4 regions of the Paenibacillus sp. F024 genome follow, and region 4 is predicted to be linked to each of the others. Evidence: riboswitches for the same ligand, from Rfam matches in the RefSeq annotation. Region 4 holds a riboswitch; each other region holds the start of a gene.
What was found. Region 4 has a riboswitch for cyclic di-AMP ahead of ACZYR9_RS24170 (resuscitation-promoting factor). Riboswitches for the same ligand answer to the same signal wherever they lie in the genome.
Positions count from the first base shown of each region.

Region 1: another riboswitch for cyclic di-AMP. It lies ahead of ACZYR9_RS11910 (C40 family peptidase); the one in region 4 lies ahead of ACZYR9_RS24170 (resuscitation-promoting factor).
Region 2: another riboswitch for cyclic di-AMP. It lies ahead of ACZYR9_RS17570 (CAP domain-containing protein); the one in region 4 lies ahead of ACZYR9_RS24170 (resuscitation-promoting factor).
Region 3: another riboswitch for cyclic di-AMP. It lies ahead of ACZYR9_RS07370 (stalk domain-containing protein); the one in region 4 lies ahead of ACZYR9_RS24170 (resuscitation-promoting factor).

Region 1 is NZ_JBVASZ010000009.1:147,126-150,822, forward strand. It holds gene ACZYR9_RS11900 (sulfurtransferase) at 1-246, shown strand, start outside; gene ACZYR9_RS11905 (cryptochrome/photolyase family protein) at 355-1,731, opposite strand; gene ACZYR9_RS11910 (C40 family peptidase) at 1,888-2,361, opposite strand; cyclic di-AMP (ydaO/yuaA leader) riboswitch at 2,366-2,505, opposite strand; gene ACZYR9_RS11915 (hypothetical protein) at 2,756-3,568, opposite strand; gene ACZYR9_RS11920 (M1 family metallopeptidase) at 3,583-3,697, opposite strand, start outside.
Region 2 is NZ_JBVASZ010000017.1:52,655-56,351, reverse strand. It holds gene ACZYR9_RS17575 (ATP-dependent DNA helicase) at 1-1,481, shown strand, start outside; cyclic di-AMP (ydaO/yuaA leader) riboswitch at 1,562-1,695, shown strand; gene ACZYR9_RS17570 (CAP domain-containing protein) at 1,701-2,354, shown strand; gene ACZYR9_RS17565 (S1C family serine protease) at 2,501-3,697, shown strand, end outside.
Region 3 is NZ_JBVASZ010000005.1:6,856-10,552, reverse strand. It holds gene purK (5-(carboxyamino)imidazole ribonucleotide synthase) at 1-168, opposite strand, end outside; gene purE (5-(carboxyamino)imidazole ribonucleotide mutase) at 165-650, opposite strand; purine riboswitch at 808-909, opposite strand; gene ACZYR9_RS07375 (DUF6483 family protein) at 1,024-1,740, opposite strand; cyclic di-AMP (ydaO/yuaA leader) riboswitch at 1,892-2,045, shown strand; gene ACZYR9_RS07370 (stalk domain-containing protein) at 2,052-2,891, shown strand; gene ACZYR9_RS07365 (polysaccharide deacetylase family protein) at 3,038-3,697, shown strand, end outside.
Region 4 is NZ_JBVASZ010000040.1:10,348-14,044, forward strand. It holds gene ACZYR9_RS24160 (HD domain-containing protein) at 1-150, shown strand, start outside; gene ACZYR9_RS24165 (TatD family hydrolase) at 185-952, shown strand; cyclic di-AMP (ydaO/yuaA leader) riboswitch at 1,177-1,361, shown strand; gene ACZYR9_RS24170 (resuscitation-promoting factor) at 1,638-2,777, shown strand; gene rnmV (ribonuclease M5) at 2,884-3,429, shown strand; gene rsmA (16S rRNA (adenine(1518)-N(6)/adenine(1519)-N(6))-dimethyltransferase RsmA) at 3,433-3,697, shown strand, end outside.

The DNA.
Region 1 (3,697 bases), on a different contig from region 4:
CCGTATTTCTGGAAAGAAGGATTGCAAGCTTCAGGAGGGTGGAAGGATTCCCCGGCGCAAAGGGCCAGATTCGCCAACCTGAGCAATGCCGATGAAATCATCGTTTATTGCGGTTCCGGCGTGACGGCCTGCCCTAACGTGCTGGCACTTAGCGAGGCCGGCTTCGACAACGTCAAGCTGTACGCGGGCAGCTGGAGCGATTGGATCAGCTACAAGGACAACCCGGTAGCGACGGGAAAAGAATAAGGAATGGCCGTTTCCGCTTCGGACGCGGGTTGGAGGACTGCGATCGTTTGCCGTTTGGCGACCGATCCAGTCCTTTTTATATGATTTTGGCTGGGGCTGCTTTCGCCTTTACGAGTCGGTATCGACGGATTTACGCTGACCGGACCGTAAGACGTCTTTGTATACGTCAATCGCTCTGGCTCGCGAGGCTTTCAAGTCTACGATGGCGTGCGGACGCGGCCGGTGAATTTCTTTGTCGGTCAATCGGGCGAGCTCGGGCAGCCAGCGGCGGATATAGGCCCCTGAAGGGTCGTACGTTTCCGATTGGGTTACCGGATTCATAATCCGGAAGTACGGCACGGCATCGAAGCCGAGCGAGGCGCACCAAAGCCAGCCTCCCCGGTTTAACACGTTGTCGTAGTCGGCGAGCTTGTAACGGAAGCAGCGCTCTCCATAAGGGAAGGGACACAATAAATTTTTGGTCAGAAACATCGCGGTAATCATGCGCAGCCGGTTGGGCATCCAGCCGGTCGCGTTCAGCTGGGTCATGGCGGCGTCAATAATCGGAATGCCGGTGCGCGCTTGCGTCCAGGCTCTGAAATGCTGAGAATCCAGAGCGGAGAAATCGTAGCGTTTCTCATATTGGAAGTAGTCGGGATCAAGCCACGATTGATAAATGTAGAAATCGCGCCAGGCAAGCTGGCGAAGCCAAGGCTCCACAGCGGTATCGCCAACCATCAGCCGTTCGTAGACCATGCGAACCGACATGGCGCCGACGTTCAGGTGACGGCTCATACGGCTGGTCTCGTCGCGGGCGAAGCGGTCGCGTCCTTCGGCGTAGCCTGCAAGACGTTCTCCGAGGAAGTCTGCAAGCGCCTGCTCCGGCTCGGGCAGCTCCGGCAGAGCGCCCGGAGCCAGCAAGGCGCTCAGCTCCGGCGGGAGAGGGAACGCTTGCGCCACACCATCGGCGAGCGGGACCGTCCGGAGGTCGCCGATGGTTACTGCAGACGCCGGGCGGTACCGCTCGTGCAGATACTCACGCCAGCGGCGGTAGAACGGCGTGAAAACCTTGTACGGCTCATCCCGCCCGGACCAGCGCTGAAAGTCGCGCAGGTCGATAAGCGGCAGCTCGCCGTACGCGGTGACGCGCACGCCGTACTGTTCAGCTGCCTCGCGCAGTGCGCAGTCCCGGACCGTCGCATACGGGGTGTAGTCCTCGTGGAACACGAGCTCCTCCACCGGATGCTCCGCGAGCAGCCGGCTCAAAGCGGCCTGCGGCTCGCCATAAAGCACGTGCAGCCGCTGGCCGGCTGCCGCATAAAGCTGCTGCAGCCGCCGGACATGCTGCAGAAAATTGACGCCGCTGTGCTCGCGGTGACGTTCCTGTTTCAGCAGGAACGGGTCGAGCAAAAGCACATGCAGGCTGGGGCAGCGGCGTTCGCGGATCGTGACGAACGCCGGCATATCCTCCACCCGCAGATCCTTGCGGTGCAGAAACAAGATCAAGCCTCATACGCCCCTTTACAGCCGGATCCGGCAGGTTTATTTGAAATATAGAAAGCCCTGCAGGCTTGTCCGTCCGGTGCGTCCGTTTATACGAACGATCGGATCGGGCCAAACGCTGAGGGCTTCCGAAGTTGCATTGCGAATCCGTTGACCGTATCAGTTGGTGTCGGTCATCAGCTGTTGATACTGCTCGTCCGACAAAACACGTCGGGCTGTCACATAACGATTGGCGTAGTAAGATTCGCTCATTTCACTAATCGTAACGCCTTTGTTCGTAGCGGAGTGGTAGAACATGCCGTTTCCAACATATACGCCCACATGGGAAATGCCTCTGCCGTCGGTGTTGTAGAACACGAGATCACCGGGACGGAGCTGGTCTTGGGCTACCCATTGACCCGCTTGGGCTTGGCTTTTGGAGGAACGAGGAAGATCGATACCGAACTTGTCGAACACCCAAGAAGTGTAGCCGGAGCAGTCAAAGCCGCTGGTCGTAGTACCGGCCCATTTGTAAGGCGAGCCTAAACCCGCGTTTACCGCTGCGCTTAGCGGGGTTTCAGCAAATGCGCTGCCTACGGAAACGCTGCAAAACATAGCTAAAGAAAGTGCAAAACCTACAAGCTTCTTCTTCAAAAAATGTTTCCCCTTCCGGTGCCTACGAGGTTAGCTGAAGGGTTCGGTTGAAGGTTCCCTATGATCACTGACGGTGTCGAGATCAATTCACCCGGTTAATGGATCCCCCGTTTTCTTAAAACAGAAATTCGGCAAAATTTTCATTTTTTTGATTCCGAGTAGATATATTCGGGAAAAAATGCACTTTTCCTTCCTTTGTCACAAAATTGACATATTTTATCCGTTTAAAGTGAAACCTTTTTGTTTAAGGAAATTCGGGATATGAAATCACCCCTTTATAGAAAAGCACAAAACGGCGGCGCTTTTCCGCCTGACGTGGTTCAACAGCTTGCGACAGCACAAACGCACCGGTCGGAATGACCGGTGCGTTTGCAATCTTTTCATATGGTGTTCGCTACGCTTTCTCCGTCCAAAGCGCATATTGTGTGCTGATGGCCCACACTTTGAAGAACATTTGAACAAGCCGGTATGCCTGTAATCCGACCAAGGCCAAAAAGCCGGCCCAGAAGAACGCGGATGCCATCACGGCGGCGGACACCGCCAAAGCGATGCCTGTTACGGTAAGAGAAGCCAGCATAATGGCAGGCAGATGGCGAATCACAAACAGCATGGTAAAGATTGCAGATCTGCCATCGGCCTTTCCGATTTGAAGGAACAGGAAGATCAGCTGAAGCATAAACCAATAGACGATGCAGCCGGCTATCGCCGGCGCCAGCGCTTTCCCAAAGGCCATATAGGAAGCTTGATGTCCGTACAGCTCTATCGAATGGGGGATCAGCCAGTAGAGCGGGGAGAGCATCAGCGCCAATTGGACCGCGTAGAGGCCGAGGAAGGGAAGAGACAGCTTTCGGATGCCTTCCACGAACCGGTAGCCTGCATTCAAGTCCCGATGACGAAGCGAGTAGTATACTCCTGCATTGAGCATCGGATGGACCAGCATTCTTAATCCTAGAAGGCTGATTCCCCACCACCAAAACGGCTCCAGCAAATCCGTCTTCATCATCTGAAAATGACCTTCTATCCAGAATATCTGCGAAGCGGTCACTGGCAGGTCGCTCCCCGGATAACGATGCAGGAGGGGGAGGACGACGGATTGAATCAGCTTATACAGCACGACGCCCCAAATGAGATGATATATAAAGAGGGTAAAGACGGCAAAAGGCTGCTCACAGGCTAAGCTCCAGCCCGTTTTGATCCGGTTCCACATGTTCCTCACTCCCCTCACCATGCGACCCAGCCGAACAAGGTCTCCAAAATTTTCACAACGCTCATGTTCCATCGCAGCGATAGCTGCGAATCGACTTCCGTTTTCATATAGCTGTTGATCCGTTTGTTC
Region 2 (3,697 bases), on a different contig from region 4:
TCCATTCTCATGAAACGCTGCAATCATTTTATGCTTACGGCGATCGGAAGCAATATCCGGATCTGAATGACGATCAATGGAACAAGATCAATTGGGACGCTTTTCAGGATTGCTTCGTATGCGACAAAAGGCACCGGTGCGGGCAGACGCTCTCCCGCGAGCATTACCGCCGGTCCGCCGATCTGATCATTTGCTCGCACGATTTTTACATGGAGCATGTGTGGACGTATGAGGGCAGGAAGCGGGAAGGGCAGCTGCCGCTGCTGCCGGACCACTGTGCGGTCGTATTTGATGAAGGGCATTTACTGGAATCCGCCGCGCAGAAGGCGCTAACCTATAAATTAAAGCATGCCGTGTTTGAAGAGCTGATCACCCGGCTGCTGCAAGGGGAAATTCGGGAATCTTTGGCTGTGCTTATTGATGAGGCGATTGCGCAAAGCGAGACGATGTTTGATTTGTTCGGGCGCAAAAGCAAGGAAATTCCCGGTTCGGACCGGAAGGAGCTGCTGCTCGACGATCAGCTGCTTCAAGAGATTCACCGGTTCCGGGCGCTGCTTACGGCAATAGAAGAAGAGCTCGTGTTTGAAAGCGGTCTTCATACATTAAATGAATATCAGCTCCGCATTGTCGAGGAGCATCTGGAAATGATGCAGAAAGCATTGAGTCTGTTTCAGCGCCCGGAGTCCTTCGTATGCTGGCTGACGGAAAGCGAGAGCGGGCTGACACTGGTGATTATGCCAAGAACGGTCATGGAAGTGCTTCGAGAGCAAGTGTTTAGTACCAAAATGCCGATCGTATTTTCATCGGCTACCTTATCCGTCGACGGCTCCTTCCGATATGTGACGGATAGTCTCGGAATTGAGCAGTATTTATCCTTTTCCGTGGCTTCTCCTTACGATTACGAACACCAAATGGAAGTGATCGCGCCCTCATGGGCCGCCGGCGGGACCTTTGCAGAGAAGATGGAGGCTGCTGTCTCGCTGCTTAAACGGACGGAAGGCAGAGCTTTGCTTCTGTTCCCGACGAAAGGGGAATTGCAGCGGTTTAAACAGGAGATCACGCTGTATCCGGATTTCATCGGCACAATGCGCTTCTTGTTTGAAGGCGATCAGGAAATCAGCCATCTTATCGCTTCCTTCCAGCATGATGAACAGAGTGTTCTTTGTGCCGTCAGCTTGTGGGAAGGGCTTGATGTGCCGGGACCTTCGTTGTCTAATGTCATAATATGGTCACTGCCTTTTCCGCCTCAGGATCCGGTCTTTATGGCCAAACGACGCGCGTCGGCTTCTCCTTTTGAAGAGGTGGATTTGCCTTATATGCTTTTGCGACTACGGCAAGGGATGGGGCGTTTGATTCGTTCCCGTGAGGATCGGGGAATTGTGGCCATTCTAAGCCCGGAACTACAGGAGCAGCCCATGCTGCGAACCCATGTGGAAGCTGTGCTTCCCTCTGGAGTGAAGCTCAAGGAATCGCTTGCTTAGACGGCGTTGGTAAACTTTGTGTCATGAAATACACACGGTATCCGTGTTACAATGGTTTCCGTTCCTTCTTGGGAACGCGACATCATAAAAGGCCGAAGCTTATTCTAAGCACGGGGGAACCCATGAACTTGGGGTGAAGCCACAGCAGTGGCCGGGTGATTGCTCTTTGACCCGAATCCGACAGCTAACCTCGCAGGCCGCACAAAGGAGAGGAATGCAGTGAAAGGTTTCAAAAAATTGGTTTTGACAGGCGTTTTGGCACTTGGCCCGATCATCGGCGCAGGCGTGGTTTCCGCTGCTCCGTCGTATACGGTATCCGGTAAAGATACGATGTGGACGATCTCGCAAAAATACGGAGTCAGTCTGAAGTCGCTTATTGCCGCGAATCCTCAAGTGGCTAACCCAAATATAATATGGCCCGGAATGGCACTGAATATACCTGGTAAGGCAGCAGGTACAGGATCGGGCAACGGTTCGCAGCAGGGGACAGGCAGCACGACACAGTCTTCTTACGCCAGCCAAGTGGTAAGCCTGGTGAACCAAGAACGTGCCAAAGCCGGTTTGCAGCCGCTTGCCAGTGACAGCGCATTGACCAAGGTAGCTTTGGACAAAGCGAAGGATATGTATGAGAAAGGTTATTTTGACCACACTTCTCCGACCTACGGGTCTCCATTCGATATGATGCAATCCTACGGTATTCGGTTTTCTTATGCAGGCGAGAATATAGCCAAGGGACAAAGAACTCCACAAGAAGTCATGAACGCATGGATGAACAGCCAAGGACACCGTCAAAACATTCTGAGCCCCAACTTCAACAAAATTGGAGTGGCTTATGTCAATGGCGTGTGGGTACAGGAGTTTATTAAAAACTAATAGAAATATGAACGAAAGACCGTCACATTGGACGGTCTTTTTTGGCGTTCCTTCAGAATCTGAAAACTTAAATTTTTATTGCTGGCATCTATAGGATGTGATAGATTTTAGTGGACATGGAAATGAATGGTGGGGGGAAGGGGATAATGAAGCAGGTCAAGCATTTAAAGAGAAGGGTACTGAAGGTATCCGCCGCATTTCTGCTGATTGGAGCACTGTTCGTTTCCGGTACGTCTCCGGCAGGGGCGCAGGGTCAAGATTCGATTCCGGCTGTCGTACAGCAAACGACATCCTCAGTCGTAGCGATCATCGGCAAACCGAGCGAGAGCAAAAGGGCATGGGAGCAAAGCCGTTATAACCTGGCTCATGGAACCGGAGTCATTGTACGCAGCGAAGGATACATATTAACGAATGCGCATGTCGTAAAGGATATGAGCAATATCATCGTGGTTACCTCCGACGGCAAATCATACCCGGGGAAAACAACGCATTACGATGAGGAAAGCGATCTGGCTTTGGTCAAAATCGTTGCTTCCGGATTAACCGCCGCAAAGTTTGCCGACCCGAAAAATATCCGGGTCGGCGAATCGGTCATGGCGATCGGTACACCGTTGTCCTTTGCCCTCAGGAACTCCGTTACCTCCGGCATCGTCAGCGGAATGGAACGTTCGGTCCAATCCAAATACCAGCTGATCCAGACCGATGCGGCGATCAATCCGGGCAACAGCGGCGGAGCACTGGTAAATATGAAGGGCGAGGTTATCGGAATCAATACGTTAAAGTATGTGGAGTTCGGCGTGGATAGCTTGGGTTTTGCAATTCCGGTAGATACGGTTCAGTATGTTCTCGATCATTTTTTCAAGTACGGGAAAGTGAAGCGGCCTTATCTTGGGCTTGAACTGGGCGAAAGCTGGGAGGCGGTCGTCGGTCTGCCGTCATCGGCCGGTCTTGAAGTGACCTACGTCGATCCCGATTCACCCGCGGCGCAAGCAGGGGTGAAGCAGGGGGATGTGCTTCAATCCATCAATTCCGTCAAAACCAGCAATTTAGTGGAATATAATGAAGCGTTAAAGAAATATTTGCCTGATCAAAGCATTGTTTTGACCCTTCTATCGGGCAGCCAAACAAAGAATATCGAAGTGAAACTAGAGGAAGATCTTTCCGCAGTGACCAAGCTGGTGCAGGATGCCGGGGGCGCTTCGATTGATGCGGACCAAGGAAAAACCTGGATCGGCGACAGTCACTTTGGCTGGTCTTTGAAATATCCGGCCGGCTTAATCAAGTTTAGTCAATCCGATAACGGAAACAACGTTGTCTTTGGGGATGCCAAAGGGGAATTTGCG
Region 3 (3,697 bases), on a different contig from region 4:
CGGTGCATCGGGTATCGGATCCAGCGTAACAAAGCGGTAGCCCATCGCTCGTCCGGCCAAAGCCAGCATCCGGCCCAGCTGCCCCCCGCCAAGGATGCCGATCGTCGCCCCCGGCGCATGAACAAACTCCGGATTGTACGCCTTGTCTGTCACATTCCCTCGTGTCATTCCAGCACGCTCTTTTCCATTACTGTCTGTGCGATGCGCTCGCGCCGCTGCGTTACTTTTTGCTGCAGCTCAGGATCGAACGACCCAAGAATCTGCGCCGCAAGAAGGCCGGCATTCGTCGCCCCGGCATGTCCGATCGCAACGGTTGCGACGGGAACGCCGCCTGGCATCTGTACGATCGACAGCAGCGAATCCATGCCGTTAAGGGTGGAGGTTTTGACCGGAACGCCGATTACCGGCAGCACCGTCTTGGCCGCCACCATACCAGGCAAGTGCGCGGCTCCGCCGGCACCCGCAATAATGACCTTCAGACCCCGCTCTTGCGCCGACGCCGCATAGTCGAACATCAGATCAGGCGTGCGGTGTGCCGAAACGACCTTCTTCTCATAAGGCACCCCCAGCTCCTCCAGCATGTCGCATGCATGCTTCATCGTCTCCCAATCCGATTGACTGCCCATAATGACCCCTACAAGAACTGACATCTGTTATCCTCCATGTCGTTTAGCATCTATAGTGAAAGTAAAAAACAAAAACGCCCATTAGATAGATACTGAACCTCTAACGCACAGTCTATCGGCAGGACGACAAGAATACCCACAAGCGCAAGCTAAGGCCATGCACCGATGTGCTGACCTTTCTATAATACCGACGCTCACTCGTAGTCCAAAAATTTAAGGTTTTCGGGTAGAAACTTTCGGGCCTTATTCCCGATGATATACGAGATTATTCGACTTTTTCCGAACGATTTTTCCATTCTCTGATACGTCTTCAGTTTACAGGCTTTAACACTGGATGTCAACTATAAAAGACGAACATTAACTAAAAAGACACAAATAATAGTTCGCATTTGGCGCCCTATTCCCTGGGATTTTGACGGATAATGACATTCTTTAATTTCTTATTCTTTAGTTCATCAAGACCGTCTTCGACCTCGGCGACTGAGAAATTACCTGCTGCCAGCCGCTCTTCTTCGACAGACCGCCAGCGCCCGTACATGCGGATCCCTTCATCCAATAGACTTGTGAATTCTTCACGAAGAGGCTCGGCGTCACTTAATTCATCTAATAAATGAAACAACACATCTTCGCTTTTGGCATACTGCCCGCAATCTTCGTAATATAAAACAAGCTTATGCATGGTATCCGTCGGCATAGGCGCACGGTTAACGAGCGCAAGCGCCGCATCAATCCGTTCTTTGAACATCTCGGCCAATTCGCCGCGGGAATCCATTTCCCTGGCGGAGAGCAGCAGGTCAAGCGCTTTTAAGCCGTCCTTACGTGCAGCGTCCGTATAGCCATGCTCTTCCTGTGCAGCGCCCTGCGCGTTCAGCATATCTCCTAAAGCCAGCACCTTTCCTTGATCGACTTCCCCGTCCTTGGAAAGAAGGGCGAGCAAATCCTTGGTAGAAAGAGCGTGAATCAGCTTCGAATTCAGTCCCAGCAATTGACGCATCGCCTGGTTCACAAGCTCAAGAGCTTCTTGCAATCGATGATTTTGCCTTGCGGACATCACTTTATGCAGCACTTCCGCCGTCTGTTCAATCAACCGCATGAGATAATCGCGTCTGTACATGAGTCTCTCTTTCCTTTCTATCCCAGACCGTGTCTTTCTTTTTATTGTACAGGATTATGCAGCATGAGGAAAATCGGAGCTAGAAGCAATTCCATTATCGGGAAATGATTGGATGATTTTATGCATTGAACCTCAATATGATCCTATGTTAGGCTTTTAAAAGCCGAATCGTGCAGCCAATCTATGTGTACGTACGGGGGACTGAGCACCATGGGGTGAATGCGCAAAGCCTTTACAGGCCGCGCTAGGGAACAACCTCTTCCCGAACCCGACAACTAACCTCGGAGGCATAAACAGGAGGGAACATAAGCATGAATTTCCGTTTCAAAAACATGCTGCTCGCATGTGTATTTGCCGTACCTGCCGTTTTAACGACAGCTTTACCCGCGCATGCGCAGCAACCTGTACGTCTGGCCGATGACGTTAAGGTACAGGTCAACGAAAAGCTCGTGGCATTCCCGGATGCACAGCCTTTCGTGGATGAGAATCAGAAGCTCCAGGTTCCCGCGAGAGCGGTTACGGACAAGCTTGGCTACGAGCTTCACTGGGAACAAGACGGTTCCCAATTCACCATTACCATGAAGAGCGACGACACATCGGTATCGCTCACGACCGGCGATCCGACGGTTATCATTAACGGAGAGCCGACTGAGATCGATAATCCTGCCAGATTCGTAGACGGACGCGTCTATGTCCCTTTTCGGCTGATCTCCGACACGTTCGGAATCAAAACACAATGGGACAAAGTCAACCGGATTGCGATTCTTAGCATGGACGGGCAATATCACGCTCCAGCGTGGTACCGTCCGGTTAACAAGGTGCCGACTTACTCCAAAATCGTTGAAGCCAAAGCTACGGCATATACCGCGTCTGCCGATGAGAACGGCGGTTATGCAGGAATCGATTATATGGGCAACCCGCTTCGTCTGGGTACCATTGCCGTAGATCCGTCCGTTATACCGCTCGGCTCCAAGGTGTATGTGGAGGGCTATACGTATGACGGTCTTCCTGCCGGCGGAATGTACGCCACGGCCACCGATACAGGAGGTGCGGTAAAAGGCAACCGCATTGACATTTTCCTGCCGGAGAGCAAGAGTAAAGCAAGAACGTTCGGGATTCAACAAGTTAAAGTTTACGTACTAGGCTCGTAATCATATTTGATTCTCATCTGCAGCCAAAAAAAAGCAGTCGTCTCTTCCGAGACGACTGCTTTTTTTTGGCTGCCGGAGCTGTCGCATATTTTTGTTCCGGCGACCAAAACCTAAGCGAGTCATGTCAGAACGGAGGTCGAAATGTTATGCATCACAGCGTACGTCTACTTATGCTTTGTTTGGTACTCCTCTTTCTTACCGGTGGCGCCCCTCCTAGCAGTGAAGTCATCTCGAACGTGGAGACGGATCAGAAGCTGATCGCTCTCACGTTTGATGACGGGCCGAATCCGGTGTATACGCCGCAAATTTTGGATTTGCTCAAGCAATACGGTGCTAAAGGCACGTTTTTCGTGATCGGCAAACGCGTACAAATGTACCCGGCTATCGCTATTCGCGAGGTAAACGAAGGTCACGAAATCGCCAACCACACATTTGATCATCATTACTTAAAAAACTATCCCCCGGAACGTCTCGTACAAGAGATCCGTCAAACGCAGGAGGTCATATTCGATATCACGGAACAAATGCCGCATGTGTTCCGTCCCCCCGGAGGTTTTTATAACGATGCGCTGCTTCAATCCGTAAAAGACGATAAGCTGACGGTCGTGATGTGGTCATGGTATCAGGACACGCAGGATTGGAAGAAGCCGGGGGTGGACAAAATCGTCCGGCAGGTTCTGAGCAACGTACACAACGGAGATATCATATTGTTCCACGATCTGCAGGGAGATTGTACCCAGACCGTGGAGGCGCTCAAACGAATTTTGCCCGAACTGACACAGCAGGGCTATCGATTTGTCACGGTA
Region 4 (3,697 bases):
CTGTCGGAAATCTCCCGGAAATCAGAGATTGTCCGCTCGATCAGCGGTATTCATATGGGTAAATTCCATTTGTATTACCCTGAAGAATTGCTGCTGAATCATGTGCAGGAATTGGACGCTGATGTTCGCATCCTGTTAGGTCTGTCCTAACTCACATTAACGTAATGGTGAAAAGGAGATTGTTATGTTAATCGACACCCATGTGCACTTAAACGTGCAAGCTTTCGATGAAGATCGACACGAAGTGATCGCAAGGGCAAGAGAGAACGGAATTGGTCGAATGATCAATGTCGGCTTTAATCGGGAAACCATTCCCAGCTCGATCGCCTTGGCGGAAAAATATGACTTTATCTATTCGACCGTAGGTTGGCATCCGACGGACGCAAAGGATATGACCCCAGAGGATTTGGAATGGATCGAATCGCTTTGCCGGCATGAGAAGGTAGTAGCCATTGGAGAAATCGGTCTGGATTACTATTGGGACACGTCTCCCAAGGATGTACAAGCCCGAGTGTTTCGTGAACAAATCCGGCTCGCGCGAAAGCTCGGCATGCCGATCGTCATCCACAACCGGGATGCGCATCACGACGTTGTGCAAATTCTGCGCGAGGAGAAGGCGGCGGAGGTCGGCGGGGTGATGCATTGTTTCTCCGGAAGCTGGGAAACAGCCAAAATGTGCCTGGACATGAATTTCTATATCTCTTTTGGCGGACCGGTCACCTTTAAGAATGCAAAGCAGCCCAAGGAAGTGCTGGAAAAGGTTCCGCTGGACCGGCTGCTCATTGAAACGGACGCGCCTTACCTAGCTCCGCATCCGTATCGCGGAAAGCGAAATGAGTCGTCTTATGTTCGTCTTGTAGCCGAGACGGCAGCCCAAATCAAAGGGATCTCGCTGGAAGAATTGGCTGAAATTACATCCAAGAATGCCGTTTCAGTTTTCGGTATAAAGTGAATTTTCACACAAAATAGGACATGCCATTTTTTATCCAAAACAAGATAATCGAAGAAAACAGGATGAAAAACTATAAGCATCCAAGAGAAAGATGGTTTTGGTTCAATAAATTCTGAAAAATAATCAAAAATGATTATAATTCAAGCTTTTTTTCAAAGTTTGTATACTTTACAATTCAAGCCTTCGCATCGTACACTCAATATTAACTTCATACGATTGCCAAATTTCCAACATCGCTGAGTTCCGTAAGGGAACGGGGGAACCGCATCGCGGATATCACAGCGCTAGGCTGTTGATAGATGGGATGTTATTTTGGGGTGAATCTTGGGGCAGGAAGCTGCTCCCGAGTAGGGCGACTCTCAAGTCCGAATCCGTCAGCTAACCTCGTAAGCGTCTAGAGAGAGGTAACATTTGTCGTCGGCTTAACTTTTCATTTTCGGAAAATGAGAAAAGTCACGGGAAGGTTCCTCTTCTCCGCTGACTTTTTTTGTTTCCCCCGTCATTGGGATAAATGTCCAAGCCGGTTCATAAAATACAATTCCAGGAGGTCGATTTAGGCAAGTGCGGTTCTGATAGCCGTTGAAGCAAACGTTGGTAATTGGAGAAGAATAAACTTTACCATAGTCGCGTCAGATCAAATCATGCATAACACTCGGATGGCGGGGCTTTAAGGAGGACCGAACAAGTGGGAGTTGTGACACCAGAACAAACCCATGAAAGACGATCATCCAGCTTGTCCTTCGCATTGCGATGGAAGCATGAAAACTTGCGTATGATATCGATCATTGCACTCATATTATTCGCTATGACTTTCATGTTTTTGATCATGTATTACGGTACGTCAATCAAAAGCGTATCGGTGGTTGTAGACGGGAAAGAGCAAACTTTCCAAACGAGAGAAACAGTTCTGCAGCACATTCTGGATGAGCAAGGCATCTCTGTCGGAGAGCACGACCGTGTGTCGCATTCTTTGGAGGCTTCGATGGAATCGGGAGACCGAGTCATTATCGAGAAAGCCATGCCAGTACAATTGACAGACGGTGGACAAACAAAAACCGTATATACGACAGGGGAAACGGTGGAGCAGCTATTTGCGGATCAGAAGATCACGCTAAATGAGCTCGATAAGGTGACTCCCGCTTTAGATTCGGCGATAGACGAAAACAGCGAAGTCAAAATTGTCCGTGTTAAGAAAGATATCGAGGAAATCAAAGAACCGATCGCCTTCGAAACGGTGAAAAAGACGGAGCCGAAGCTGATCAGGGGCAAAGAACAGGTTGTTCAAGAGGGGCAAGAGGGAGTTCTGCTCAAAAAGAAAGAAAAAGTATATGAAGACGGTGTGCTCGTATCCGAACAGATCGTTGACGAAAAGGTTCAAGCTGAAAGTGTACAAAGGATTATTGCGGTCGGAACGAAGAATCCGGTAGTGACATTATCTTCGTCTTCGCCGACATTGGAGCAGTTGACCAAAAACGGAGTGAAATTTGACGTTAAACAGGTCATCAATAACGTGAAACTGACTGCGTACAGCGCGGGGCCGGCTTCCACAGGAAAGGATCCCGATCATCCGCAGTATGGAATCACGGCGTCAGGTGCGAGAGTAACGGAAGGTCGCACGATTGCAGTCGATCCAAAGGTTATTCCAATGGGCTGGTGGGTTTATATTGAAGGGCTGGGCTTCCGCAGAGCGGAAGACACCGGCAGCGCAGTCAAAGGGAATAAAATCGACGTTTATTTCGAAAGCCATGACTATGCCGTACGCTTCGGTACCAAACAAGGAGCAACCGTATATGTCATTGGTCCTAAGAAGCCGTCGGTTGATTAAGGATGGGCAATTAGGGCAGACTCATCATATATAGAACAGTTCAAGAAGAGGTACGGCTGACGTCCCTCTTCTTTTCTCTTGTTACGAAAGAAGGTACAATGGATTCATGATCAAAGAGATTATTGTGGTTGAAGGCAAGGACGATACGGTTGCGATCAAACGGGCTGTCGAAGCGGAAACGATCGAAACCGGCGGTTCGGCAATCAATAAAGAGGTGCTAAAGCGCATCCGGCTTGCGCAGGAACGCAGGGGCGTGATCATTTTTACCGACCCCGATCATGCAGGTGAACGGATACGCAAAATCATCGCCAGAGAAGTGCCGGGCTGCAAGCATGCATTCCTGACACAGGAGGAGGCCAAGAGCCGTGGCGACATCGGAGTAGAGAATGCATCGGTTGAAGCGATTCGCTTAGCGCTCGCTAACGTGCGAACGGATTATATGGCACAAGATTCGGATATTGAATGGGACGATCTGATGGAAGCCGGGCTAATCGTTCATCCGGCCGCAGCGGCCAGAAGGCTCGAAATGGGCAGACGCCTTGGTATCGGATATTGTAACGGAAAGCAGTTTTATCATCGCTGCCGCATGTTTCAAATTACAAGAGAAGAATTTGAGGCGGCACGGCGGTATTTGGATGAAAATGAGGGATAAGCCATGAATACCAATCACAATACAGATTCGGCGGGTGCAGGACAAGCGTCTTGGGAGGACATCGCTTCGCCGAAAAGAACCAAGGAACTGATGCAGAAGTTCGGCTTCACCTTGAAGAAAAGCTTAGGTCAAAACTTTCTCATCGATCATAATATTTTACATAAAATCGTCGCTGCCGCGGAGTTGACTCCTCAAAAGGGGGCGTTGGAAATCGGTCCCGGAATCGGGGCCTTGACACAGCAGCTTAGCAAGGCGGCAGGTCGGGTTG